3 regions of the Ruegeria sp. AF3 genome follow, and region 2 is predicted to be linked to each of the others. Evidence: riboswitches for the same ligand, from Rfam matches in the RefSeq annotation. Region 2 holds a riboswitch; each other region holds the start of a gene.

Region 1 (4,206 bases), 1.3 Mb from region 2:
TGGCATGGTGCCCCAAAGGCCAGACCGGCGCGCTGGTCGGGTCGTCGGGCGTGGGTAAAACGACGCTCAGCAACGCCATGACGGATCAAAACCTCGCCACCTCTGGAATTCGCGAAGACGACGCACGGGGCAGGCACACGACAACGGTGCGCGCGTTGCACCGGATGGGTAACGGTGGCTGGCTGATCGACACGCCGGGAATGCGCGCATTGCGTTTGCTGGACGCTCAGAACGGAATCGACAACGTGTTCTCGGACATCACAGAGCTTGGCCAAAGCTGCCGCTTTTCGGATTGTCAGCACGAGACCGAGCCCGGCTGTGCCGTGCAGAACGCAATCGGCAAAGGCGTTCTTGATCCGGCGCGGCTGGACCGTTGGCGCAAGCTGCGGCGCGAAGATCAACGAAACTCGGAAACCGTTGCGCAATCGCGGGCGCGGGACAAGGCGTTCGGCAAGATGGTCCGCGGTGTCATGCAGGACAAGAAGCTTCGCAAACGGCCATAGCTGCAAGGTGTTATGGAAAACCTGCGTCGCGTCTGATCAGGCGATCAGGCGCGGCCAGACCGCTGCATTGCGCCGGGCAAATGCGCCTATGTGACCAATCTCCGGCAGCCCAAATTCGGCAGGCTTCAGAAGGTAGCGTCTGGCCCCGGGGCCATACAGATCGGCAAGGCGCCAAACCGCCTCGGGCGGAACCATCTGGTCGTCTTCGAACGTGAACAGATCCACAGGTGTTCCAGAACTGCCCCAATGCGCATCAGGCAAATTCTGCCCGATCTCGGGAACGTAGCTAAGAGGAGCTGTGCACCATTTGCGCCATTGCCAGTATACCGAGGCTGGCAGGTCCGAGCCAAACCCGATTGCTTTGCCAGGCAGATAGCCAAGCACCCGCACCATCAGCGGTGCATGGCCATACCAGAACAGCCCCGCCAACCCCCGATAGGGCCATGGGTGATCTTTCAAAGTCACCAGCCCCGAACACACACAGATCATACGGTCGATCTGATTGATATCCGGCTGCACCGGCCCCAGCATCGCACCGACCGAATGACCAATGGTCCAGTGCTGCGCCTTTGGAAACCGCCTGCGCATCTCGGCCCGTGCCGCAGGCATATCGATCAACGCCCAATCCGCCATTGTTGCACGCGCGTCTTTCAGGCGGCCGACCAACGAAAGCCCGTAGTCCCGATAGTCATAGGTCAGGCAAGCCATCCCCCGCTTGGTAGTCAGCCATCGCGCAAAATGGCGATAATAGTCACGCGGCACACCTGTAGCACTGTTCAGCACAACAACGGTTTCCGGCTCACCCACAGGCCGGTACAACCGCGCCGACAAGGTCACGGACCCTGACGGAAAGCTGAAATCTTCGATCAACACCGTCTGTTCCGTATCCAACATGATCCCCGGCTTTCACTGAAACAATCGGTTTGCCTGCCTTCAATGCCGACGACACTAGGCCGGAACATAATCCGCATCCAGCATGACCAAACGTCCGGCCTAAAGATCGGCTTGACTCGGAACGCGATCAGACGCTAGCGGTTGTGTGATGGTTTCCGGCCCCTACAAGAGGTCGGGATGAAAAGGGAACACGGTGCGGTTTGTCTGGTCACACAGACATCAACCAAGTCCGCGACTGCCCCCGCAACTGTAAGCGGTAAGCAATGCCGAAATACCACTGGCCTATGGGCTGGGAAGGTCGGCAGAGCAATGACCCGCAAGTCAGGAGACCTGCCATCGGAACTGAAACCGAAACTCGGGCGGGGTGTCCGGGCAGGTCCTGACGGCGAAATGCTGTCCCACCTGCCCCAATATTCCAGCCCACCACGCGCGGAGGGCGCAGGATGATCTGGAAGACAAAATCACACGAATACAGCGCAACGGTGTGCCAGCGGACAGGGAAAACCTGCCCGGCTTTGGCGCGACTGGCCCGCTCGATTTCGGAAGCCATGGCGCAGGCGGTTTCGGCCACCAGCGAGGATTTCGAATTTGAAGGCAGCAGCGCGCTGTCACATTGCGCAGAAGGGTGCATGGCAACGATCAGAGCGCGATCCGGCAGCGTTCGCATTTTCTGTGGAACACACCCTGACACGGCAACTCGGGATCTGGATGCCTATGCTGATTTGATCTTTGGACCTACATTCAGCACGCTGCCCTCGGGCACCATCGCGAACCTGCCTTGCGCCATGATCGAGGTTTCGACGATCCGCCCCCAAAAAACCGGCTACGCGCCACAGCAGCTTTCAGCTTGATCCCACTTCCACCTGTGCCGGGGTGATCCGGGACGCCCAGGCCAGCTGCGCATCGGTTTCGACAGCGCAGGGGCGCACGGCCCGCAAGCGGTCCAGTGCGTCGCTGGCGCGTTCACCGCATTCAACCATCAGTCGCAGAACAATCATCCCGGATCTGCCACACCCCCCACGGCAGTGTACAAGGACCCGGCCACCGCCCGACAGTGCGTGTCGGGCCGTGGCGCTGACCTCTGGCCAGGCCTTCCGAACCGCTTGCGTCGGTGCTCCAAAATCTTCGATCGGCAGGTGAACCCACCGGCTGGCCCGGCTTTGGATGTCACTGCCAAAGTGCTGCGCGCCATCCTGAAGCATTTCGACATCCGTCGTCATTGAAATCACAAGGCCTGGTTTCCACGCCGCAATCGTATCCAGATCGGTGGCGTAATCCCCGCCACGCCCTGGCATTGAAGTAAGGGCAAGCGTTCCGCCTCCGACCTGCAGAGCAAAAATGACCAGCTGCGACATGAAGTGCGTCCTCCCCCAAGGTACTCTTTACAAAATGAGTCATTAAATCCGCTGGTCCAGTTTAGTTGGAAACCAGTCCGTTTCTGAAACAAAAAATCATCTCGCCCCACAGTGGACGCGGACTGCCGCCGCCACTACGCTGTGCCGAAGCACCGAATCCGAGCGAGTAGACATGACAGACACGCCCAGCCCCGCCTATCAGGTTCTCGCCCGCAAATACCGCCCGGAAACCTTTGCCGACCTGGTGGGTCAAGATGCTATGGTGCGCACCCTAAAAAACGCTTTTGAGGCCGACCGGATTGCGCAGGCCTTTATCATGACCGGCATTCGCGGAACGGGAAAAACCACCACGGCGCGGATCATCGCCAAGGGCATGAACTGCATTGGACCGGATGGAACCGGAGGGCCGACAACAGAGCCTTGCGGTCAGTGCGAGCATTGCGTCGCAATCATGGAAGGTCGCCATGTCGATGTGATGGAAATGGATGCGGCCAGCCGTACCGGCGTCAACGATATCCGCGAGATCATCGACAGTGTCCGCTATCGCGCCGCCAGCGCGCGCTACAAGATCTACATCATCGACGAGGTTCACATGCTCTCGACCAGCGCATTCAACGCGCTGCTCAAGACGCTCGAGGAACCGCCCGCACATGTGAAATTCATCTTCGCGACCACCGAGATTCGCAAAGTGCCGGTCACGGTTCTGTCGCGGTGTCAGCGCTTTGACCTGCGCCGGATTGAGCCCGAAGACATGATCGGTCTGCTGCGCAAGATCGCCGGGGCCGAGGGCGCGCAGATTGCCGACGACGCACTGGCGCTGATCACCCGCGCTGCAGAAGGGTCGGCCCGCGACGCGACCTCATTGCTCGATCAGGCAATCTCGCACGGGGCCGGTGAGACGACGGCAGATCAGGTCCGTGCGATGCTGGGTCTAGCGGATCGAGGTCGTGTTCTGGACCTGATGGACATGATCCTGCGCGGTGACGCGGCAGGAGCGCTTACTGAACTGAGCGGGCAATATGCGGAAGGCGCAGACCCTCTGGCTGTGCTGCGCGATCTGGCCGAAATCACGCATTGGGTGTCCGTCGTAAAGATCACACCCGACGCGGCCGAAGACCCGACGGTTTCCCCCGACGAACGCACACGGGGCCAGCACATGGCCGAGGCTTTGCCGATGCGGGTTCTGACCAGGATGTGGCAGATGCTGCTGAAGGCGCTGGAGGAAGTCTCTGCGGCGCCCAACGCGATGATGGCCGCCGAAATGGCTGTTATCCGACTGACGCATGTCGCCGATTTGCCCAGCCCCGAAGAGCTGATCAAACGGCTGCAAGACGCCCCACCTTCGCCCCCCGGCGGGCCGGGCGGGGGCATGTCACTGTCCCGGCAGGCCCCGGTGGCAACGCAATCCAACGCGACCCCACCGCCTGCCTATGCATCGCTCCCGCGCGGCGCGG
Region 2 (4,206 bases):
TGACCCAATAGCCCGCCATCAATGGTATCGGTCACCGTGGGCACCAGCACATCGGCATCCTGCACCGCTGCTACTAATTCCTCACGCGTCATTGGGGTGTCGTCGTCGCGCAGGCGCACGTTAAACAATTCGCTTAACCGGGTTTCTACTGCCTCAGGCAACCGTCGCGTAACAACAACACTTAAACGTTCTCTTGGCACCTCGGCTCTCCCACTGCTTTGCAAACGGACGCGCGCCATGGCATCGTGGCGCAGGATAAGGCGGGGCACAAGAACCCCAATGGCATTGAGTCGACCTTTTTTCAAAACCGGATCAACAGGCATAAGAGCGGGCAGTCAGTGAGTGGCATTCTACCTGTAAAACGCCGATCTCTGGCGGCAGTTTCCGTATTTCTGGTCATGTTCGGTGTCTGTGCCGCACATGCCGAGGTAAAACGCGGTTCGGTCACCAACCTACCCCTGCCCCGCTATGTTTCGATGAAGGCAGCCGAAGGCAACGTGCGACGCGGACCATCCCTAACCCACCGAATCGACTGGGTATTCAAACGGCGCGGCATGCCGCTGCAGGTCACCGCCGAATACGGAAACTGGCGCAAGGTTCAGGACCGCGACGGCGCGGGTGGCTGGGTTCACTATGCCTTGTTGTCTGGCGTTCGAACGGTGCTGATCGAATCCGAGATGCTGCCTGTTTATGCCCGCCCCGATCTAGCCTCGCCCGTGAACGCTCATTTCGAGACCGGAGTAGTGGCGCGCCTTGGAACCTGTTCGCAGGACTGGTGCCGGATCACCGCTGGCGGATACCGTGGCTGGACATTGAAATCGAACCTTTGGGGCGTCGATCCTTCCGAAATTCGGGAATAGGCGAAAGACGAATTCCGGTATCCGCGGTTGCGCATCGCCCTGAAAAAGCGCGACAAGGTGTTTGAGTTACCGGCCCAATCGCCGCTTAACTCGACCTAAATGGAGGACGCTATGCGCGCAGTCACTTATTCAGCCTTCGGAGACGCTGTCGATGTCTTGCGTATACAGGATATTCCCCTGATCCAGCCTGAACCAGGTGAAGTCACGGTCGAGTTGTCCTATTCCGGCGTAAACCCCTCGGATATCAAGGCCCGTGCGGGAACCCGGCCGGGTGTCACGGAACCCCCGTTTCCGCTGATCGTTCCGCACAGCGACGGGGCTGGAGTCATCACAGCGGTTGGCGATGGAGTACCCGCGGCGCGGATTGGCCGGCGCGTGTGGATTTGGAACGGGCAATGGCAGCGCGCATTTGGTACAGCTGCCAGCCACATCACCCTGCCCGAATCTCAGGCTGTCGAACTGCCCGAGACAGTGTCACTTGAAACCGGGGCAATTCTTGGAATTCCGGGCCTAACCGCAAGCCATGCGGTGTTCTCGGGCGGCGCACCGGGCGGGCAAACCATATTGATCCATGGCGGGGCGGGCACCGTCGGGTATCTGGCTGTGCAGCTTGCCAAATGGGCCGGAGCCAAAGTGATCGCAACGGCCAGCGCCCGCAACTTTGACCGGGTCAAGGCAGCTGGTGCGGATGTCGTGCTCGACTACACCGGTGAACACCTTTCGGATCAGATCCTCGATGCAAATGATGGGCATGCAATCGGTCGAATCGTCGATGTCGAATTTGGACAGAACCTTGCCACCAACATTGCCGTCATCGCCGAAAACGGCCGTATCAACGCATATGGATCTGCCCGGAATATGACACCTGTCTTTCCCTTTGGACCCATGATGTTCAAGGCCGTGACGCTCGAAGCGGTTCTGATCTACCTGCTGCCCGCGGACTTGCGCGCCACCGCAATAAAGACATTACACAAGGCACTGACTGATGGCGCACTGATCTGCCCCGTTCACAAGGTCTTTACGTTGGAAGAATGCGCTGCGGCCCATGCGCTGGTACAAGAAGGCAACCGTACCGGAGCGGTGTTGATCGATACCAAATGAGGGGCCTTCAAAAAAAATTTACGGCGCTCGCTTTTTTTGCAAAACGCTCTTGAACCCTGCCATCAACAATCGTAGATAGCCGCTCACCGTTGGGGTGTAGCCAAGTGGTAAGGCAGCGGTTTTTGGTACCGTGTATCGTAGGTTCGAATCCTACCACCCCAGCCATGATTTTCCTATATATCACACACCGACGTCCTCGGGGCGGATTGTAGCGCCTTCTCAGCGGCTTGTCTGACGTCAGCACCATGTTGAGACGCGCAGGTTCATGCCCTTGGGAGAAAATGGGAAAGACCCCCGAGTTTTTTCTTGCCGCAGAGTAAGTGTTAAGGTACCCGCGTTTTACCGGTCCCGATGTGGCTAAGAGGGAATCCGAGGTGCCTTTTGGTGCCAACCGGAACTGCCCCCGCAACTGTAGGCGGCGAGCGCTGTCCATTCCGTCACTGGGCCATTTCGGTCTGGGAAGACAGGACAGACAAAGACCCGTCAGTCAGGAGACCTGCCGGTATGAAACCGAAACACACCGGGCGGGGTTGTCCGGGGAGGTTGCCGAAGAAACGCGCCGGGCGGGCTATGTTCCACTCTGCGCTCACAGCAGGCAGAAAAGCGTCTGTTGCTTCGGTAAATGCCCATTCACCCGTTCTCTGGTCATTGACACATGGAGATCGATTGTCATGTTTCTACGCACTGGCCTGATTGGCCTTTCCTTGCTGGCTACCAGCGCTGCCGCCGAAGGAAACTTTCCCTTAACCATCGAAAACTGCGGTCACTCGGTCACGTTTGACGCGCCAGTGACGTCGTCAGTCACGGTCGGCCAAGCCGCGACCGAGGTGCTTTATGCGCTGGGTCTGAGTGAGCAGGTTCTTGGAACCTCGGTCTGGTTCAACGAGGTGCTGCCTGAATATGCCGAGGTGAATGCCAAGGTAGAGCGTCTGGCAGACAATGATCCCAGCTTTGAAAGCGTTGTTGCCAAGCGGCCGGGACTGGTCGCAGCGCAATATGAATGGCATGTCGGACCCGAGGGCATCGTCGCCACGCGTGAGCAATTTCACGAACTGGGTATTCCAACTTACGTGATGCCTGCGGATTGCGTCGGCAAAGACAATACGGTCGGCGGCGATGGCACCCGCCTGCAAGCGTTCTCGACCGATACGCTGTATCAGGGTATCGAAGAACTGGCGGCAGCCTTTGATGTGTCCGAACGCGGCACGGACCTGGTTGCCGAGTACAAGGCCCGTGAAGCCGCAGCCGTCGCCAAGGCGCAAGCCGTGAAGCTGGACGATGTGTCCGCCGTATTCTGGTTTTCCTCTCCTGAAATGGAAAGCGATCCGTTTGTGGCCGGGCAGAAGGGCGCACCGGGATACATGATGAGCACATTGGGCATCCGCAACGTCGTCGAGACGGATGAAGAATGGCCAACAGTGGGCTGGGAAACCATTGCCAAGGCCAATCCGACGGTGATCGTGATTGCCAAGATGGACCGCCGTCGCTTTGCTGCGGACGACTACCTGAAAAAGCTGGAGTTCCTGCGCGCTGATCCGGTGACCAGCCAGATGGATGCGGTCAAGAATGACCGGATTGTCGTTATGGATGCGCAGGCCATGGACGCCACCATCCGCGCAATCCCGGCACTGGAGGATCTGGCCGAGAAGCTGGATACCATCGGAAACAACTTGTGAACGAGGTCGCCGCAATCTTTCGGCAGGGTTTCAAGGCCGCGTGCCTAACTGTGCCACTGTTGATTGCGGCGGTCCTTGCGGGCGCGATGATCGGGGAAACCTCGTTGTCGCCCGATTTGGTTCTCTCCGTTCTGGTCAACAAGCTGGCCGGAGCGGACCTGCCCGTCGACCCAATTGATCAGGGTATTATCTGGAGCTACCGGATTCCTCGCGCTCTGGTCGCTGCGTCCTGCGGTGCCGGTCTGGCTGTCGCAGGGGTCGTGTTGCAGGCATTGCTGCGAAACCCGTTGGCTGACCCTTATATTTTGGGCATTTCTGCCGGGGCCTCGACGGGTGCCGTGGCTGTTACCATCGCTGGTTTGGGCGGGGGAGCTTTGTCGCTGTCTTTTGGCGCGTTCAATGGCGCGCTTTTGGCTTTCGGTTTTGTCGCGTTGCTGGCCCGAGCCTCCGGCGCAGGCGGCGGGCGGGCTGCGACGGCGAAAATCGTTTTGGCGGGAATTGCCGGGTCTCAGTTGTTCAATGCGCTAACGGCCTTCATCATCGCCAAATCCGCCAATGCCGATCAGGCG
Region 3 (4,206 bases), on a different contig from region 2:
GACACCGCCAGAGCCGCGCACAGCGCTGTCAGCGAGGACACCGCCACTGTCACCACCGCGAAGACAACCGCCATAACGATCCGCATCCTAGGATCAAGCGGGTTGATCGCGCCGCGCCGCTGCGCGCCCGCTTTGACCAGCGTGCTTTCCTGTTGTCCCAGAACATGCGCCATCAGGCCGCCAGCTTGCGGCGTGCCGCAAAGTAAAAGCCCAGACCAAACAGACCGACAATATATCCGATCCCACCCAGAACAGTTTGCAGATCATTTTGTTCGCGGTAAGCCGCGATTTCCCGACGCAGCGGGCGCAGCTCATCCCGCACGGCCCTGGCAATGACCTGTTGTTGTTCAGTGCTGAGCACCGCCGCTGTCTGGGCAGGTGCGTTTGTTGGCGGGGTATCAGGTTCCGCTTCAACGCCCATGATCCGGGCGACATCCGCAGCGGGCATGGTGACCTCGGCCACATGTCCGGCACCAAGGTTTGCAAAGAATGTATGGGCCACCGGCGCGTTTGGCGTGTAGATAAAAAACCCGTCTACATCTGTTACGATACGGCCCAGCTCGGCTCCGTCCGGGCCGTTGACGATGACCTCGGTATCGCTTGCCATGTCGCCGTTGGAAAAGCCGATTTCGCCTTCGATGGCGTCACCGGATTTAAACACTCCGGCTATGACCTTATGCGCCAAGGCAGGTAGGGGTGCGCAGCACAGCGCCAGAATGATTGCCAGATACCTCATGCGACCGCTCGTTTGACAAACAGCTCGGGCTTGACCTTGCGCGCCAGCAAAACCGCGAACCCGGTCAGGATCGCCTCAATCGCCATGACAGGAATATGTGCAAAGAAAACAATCTTAGCCGCAGGCAGGAAGGCATCCCCGGACAAGGCCAGTGAAAACGCAACCATGCCGGTTGTGGCGGCAATGGCAAAGGCACCGCCGACCCCGCCCCATATCGCACCTTGCAGCGGTGAGCCGCGGGCGATCAGGCGGCTAAAGATCAGTCCGGCCAGAACCGCGGGCAACGCGATGTTCAGGGTGTTGATCCCCAATACCGTCAACCCGCCAAAGCCAAAGAAGACGGCTTGCAGCAAAAGCCCGACGAACAGGGCCGGGAATGCGGCCCACCCCAGCAAAAGCCCGGCCATACCGTTGAGGATCAGGTGCACCGACGACGGACCAATAGGAACATGGATCAGCGATGCCACGAAAAAGCTGGCTGACAGCACCCCCGCAGTGGGGATGCGATCAAGATCCAGCGACCTGAGGCCCATGGCAATTCCACCCGCCGCAGCGACGGCACCGCCGATCACAACCGGGTTGGACAAGGCTCCGTCAACGATATGCATCTACGGTTACTCCAAATCCCAGGCGCGGATCCAGATGACCGCGTCCTGGCTGAGTTCTTTGCCGTTGTGTTCGGTCACGGGACCGGCGCCGAGCGCTGCAAAACCCCAATATCCGGCTTTCGGAACGCCGAACGTGAAATACCCGTTATCATCCGAAGTTGCGACCAATGCACCACCCGGCAACGGCGAGACGGTCGGGGCCGAAGCAGCCGTGCTTTCCATGTCCGGTTCTGCGGCCATGTACTCGATCTCGATCTCGGCACCCGCAACCGGTTGGCCTTCGGCCATAACCCGACCCGTAAAGGTCGAACCCGCGATGATGTTGGTCGGTTTGTTGAGCGGGATGATCTCAACCGGCAAGCCCACCGGGTTCATCCAGTCGGTCGGCAGTTCGTTGCGGTTCAGGAATGCCTTGGCGATCTGCTGGATATAGATATCCTCGGATTCCTCATAATAGGGCTGGGGAACTGTCACCAGCACATAGTCGCCCGACCGTTTGACGGGAACATAACCCTTGAATGCCGCGCCTTCGTTTTCGCCGCCGGTGAAACGCACGGGTTCCAGAGTGTCCAGCAGGTCGGTTTTCTGACCGTTGTGGATCACGTAGAATTCCTGCGGCTTGTCCAGATCCATGACATGCCCGTTCGAGAACGGATGCCAGAAGATCAGCTTGACCGGAACATTCCCCGGTGCGTCGATCATGGTGTCAGAGGTGTATTCCAGCAGGAAATGCGCATTTGCCATCGCTGGAAGCGCCATCGCCACAGCGGCTGCAGAAAGCAGCTTGGTCATCAATAGTCGTCCTTGTCCCATCGTACCAACCCCGGTACGAGATGCGTTTTGACTGCGGGGACGTCCAAGCCGAGCTGCTTTTTCAAGCATCCTGCTCCGACGCACATCCCGTCGCCGATTAGGAGTGCCTTTGTCAAAGGCACATGTCCGGCAGGTATCCTGACTTGCGGGTCAAAGCGTTGGGCTGGCCTTCCCGGATTAACTCCAGTGGCACTTCAGCCCTGCTCGCCGCTTACAGTTGCGGGTGCAGTTGCGGAATTGGGCCAAAGCCCGCACCGCATTCCCTATTGATTCCAGAGCACGCCCCGGAACCGGACATGCCGAGCGGCTTGCCAGACTTCTTCAGCATCCGTCAACGATCAATTGCGCTGGCTGTCAAAAAGTTCAGCGGGCAATGCCCTTTTTCCGGTTGATCCGCTTTGGATACAGGTCGGGGTTTTTCGGGGATGAACCTACCCTTCGAGCAGGTATCTTTCCGACAATGGCAAACTGGCCGCCCCCAATGACCGGGCATCCGGGCCCGCCGCCCCTGCCAGCACCAAGGGCCGTTCAAGCCCGGTCAGGTTCATATGGGATAGTTTGAGCTCAACCCTTTCCACCAGCCGCGCCTTGATATCAGCAGGCATCCAGCCATCAATCTTGACACATTCGAAATCGATCAGGCTGCAAGAAGAGACGATGGCATGGGCGATTCCGTACGCCGCCTGGTTCAGCCAATTCTCAAGGTGGGTTTCCGGTACGTCCCAATGCCGTGTCGTTTCCCAGATTGAGCCGGCTGTTTCGGCATTCCCACCAACTGCGCGCTCCAGCACATAAAGACTGGCGACATCTATCAATGGTTTCACTCCGCCTGCGTCGTCCGGCACAGGCAATGGACCAAGCGCACCGGCATTTCCCCGCCCTGAAAAGATGGAGCCGTTCAGAACCACCCCGCCTCCGATGAAGAAGCCGACATAGAAATACAGGAAATCTCGTGGGCCTTCTGCAGGGCCAAACACCAGCTCGGCACCGCAGGCCGCGGTTGCGTCGTTCTGCAAAAATACCGGCACGTCATAGCTTGCGGCTAGCGCGCCTTTCAGGTCCGCGTCACGCCACGGATCCATTTTTTCCTGAGGAACCTGCAATGTTTGTGCCCAGTCCCAAAGGTAGAACGGCATGGCAATCCCAAGGCCCGCGATTCTGCTGCGCGCCTCGGGCGACATTGACGCCATCACTTTGTCGAGGCTTTCTGTGGAAAAGCTCAATGTCGCCTCGGGCGTCGGAAAATCATAGGTCCGCCGCTCGCGGTGCCTGACGTTGCCAAGAAAATCCGTCAGCACCAGTTCGGTACTACGCCGCCCGACTTTGAGCCCAAAGAAATACGCGCCGTCCGGGTTCAGGCGCATGGGAACCGATGGCTGCCCGACTTTTCCCCGGATCGGTTCGCCCCGCAACAGCAACCCATCGTTCTCCAACTGGCGCATGATGACCGAGACCGTCTGCGCCGACAGGCCGGTCATGCGCGCGATTTCAGATTTTGCGAGGGCCTGATGGCGCCGGACCAGTGACAGGACAAGCCGTTCATTTCGGGCCCGCATTCCACTTTGGTTGGTGCCGCGCATGTCTGGCTCGCGTACGCCAGTAGTATTGCCCAGAGAGTTCATTGCAGACACGGCCATCCCCTTCATGACGACAATGTAAAAACCCTTCCTTTCTGTCAATAATAAATAAGAGTGATTTATTTATTGACTCGAAATTCGAATCTTGTGATGGTTTTCACGTTCGATCGGGCCGGTTTTCGCCCGATCAAACGTATGCCCGGACGGGCATTGGGAAAACTGGGAGGACTACCGATGAAACTTGCGAAACTTGCAGGCGCCACGGCGCTGGCGGTTACGGCCATGGCAAGCAGTGCAATGGCCGAAGGTGAAACCGTTTGCCTGATCACCAAGACGGATACCAACCCTTTCTTTGTTAAAATGAGAGAGGGTGCCACAGCCAAAGCCGAAGAGCTTGGCATGAAGCTGAAAGCCTTTGCCGGCAAAGTCGACGGAGACCACGAAACTCAGGTTCAGGCCATTGAAACCTGCA

Evidence for each region. Region 2 has a riboswitch for cobalamin ahead of ACR3FC_RS13640 (ABC transporter substrate-binding protein). Riboswitches for the same ligand answer to the same signal wherever they lie in the genome.
Region 1: another riboswitch for cobalamin. It lies ahead of ACR3FC_RS07335 (hypothetical protein); the one in region 2 lies ahead of ACR3FC_RS13640 (ABC transporter substrate-binding protein).
Region 3: another riboswitch for cobalamin. It lies ahead of ACR3FC_RS18075 (DUF4198 domain-containing protein); the one in region 2 lies ahead of ACR3FC_RS13640 (ABC transporter substrate-binding protein).

What each region holds. Positions count from the first base shown of each region.
Region 1 is NZ_JBQFJM010000001.1:1,450,272-1,454,477, forward strand. It holds gene rsgA (ribosome small subunit-dependent GTPase A) at 1-503, shown strand, start outside; gene ACR3FC_RS07330 (alpha/beta hydrolase family protein) at 540-1,397, opposite strand; cobalamin riboswitch at 1,531-1,749, shown strand; gene ACR3FC_RS07335 (hypothetical protein) at 1,841-2,248, shown strand; gene ACR3FC_RS07340 (protein-tyrosine phosphatase family protein) at 2,240-2,752, opposite strand; gene ACR3FC_RS07345 (DNA polymerase III subunit gamma/tau) at 2,925-4,206, shown strand, end outside.
Region 2 is NZ_JBQFJM010000001.1:2,706,362-2,710,567, reverse strand. It holds gene ACR3FC_RS13660 (2-hydroxyacid dehydrogenase) at 1-200, opposite strand, end outside; gene ACR3FC_RS13655 (SH3 domain-containing protein) at 399-860, shown strand; gene ACR3FC_RS13650 (NADPH:quinone reductase) at 972-1,961, shown strand; tRNA gene ACR3FC_RS13645 (tRNA-Gln) at 2,052-2,126, shown strand; cobalamin riboswitch at 2,288-2,479, shown strand; gene ACR3FC_RS13640 (ABC transporter substrate-binding protein) at 2,633-3,637, shown strand; gene ACR3FC_RS13635 (FecCD family ABC transporter permease) at 3,634-4,206, shown strand, end outside.
Region 3 is NZ_JBQFJM010000002.1:319,530-323,735, forward strand. It holds gene cbiQ (cobalt ECF transporter T component CbiQ) at 1-173, opposite strand, end outside; gene ACR3FC_RS18065 (cobalt ABC transporter permease) at 173-736, opposite strand; gene cbiM (cobalt transporter CbiM) at 733-1,344, opposite strand; gene ACR3FC_RS18075 (DUF4198 domain-containing protein) at 1,351-2,136, opposite strand; cobalamin riboswitch at 2,269-2,467, opposite strand; gene ACR3FC_RS18080 (ROK family transcriptional regulator) at 2,589-3,779, opposite strand; gene ACR3FC_RS18085 (substrate-binding domain-containing protein) at 3,969-4,206, shown strand, end outside.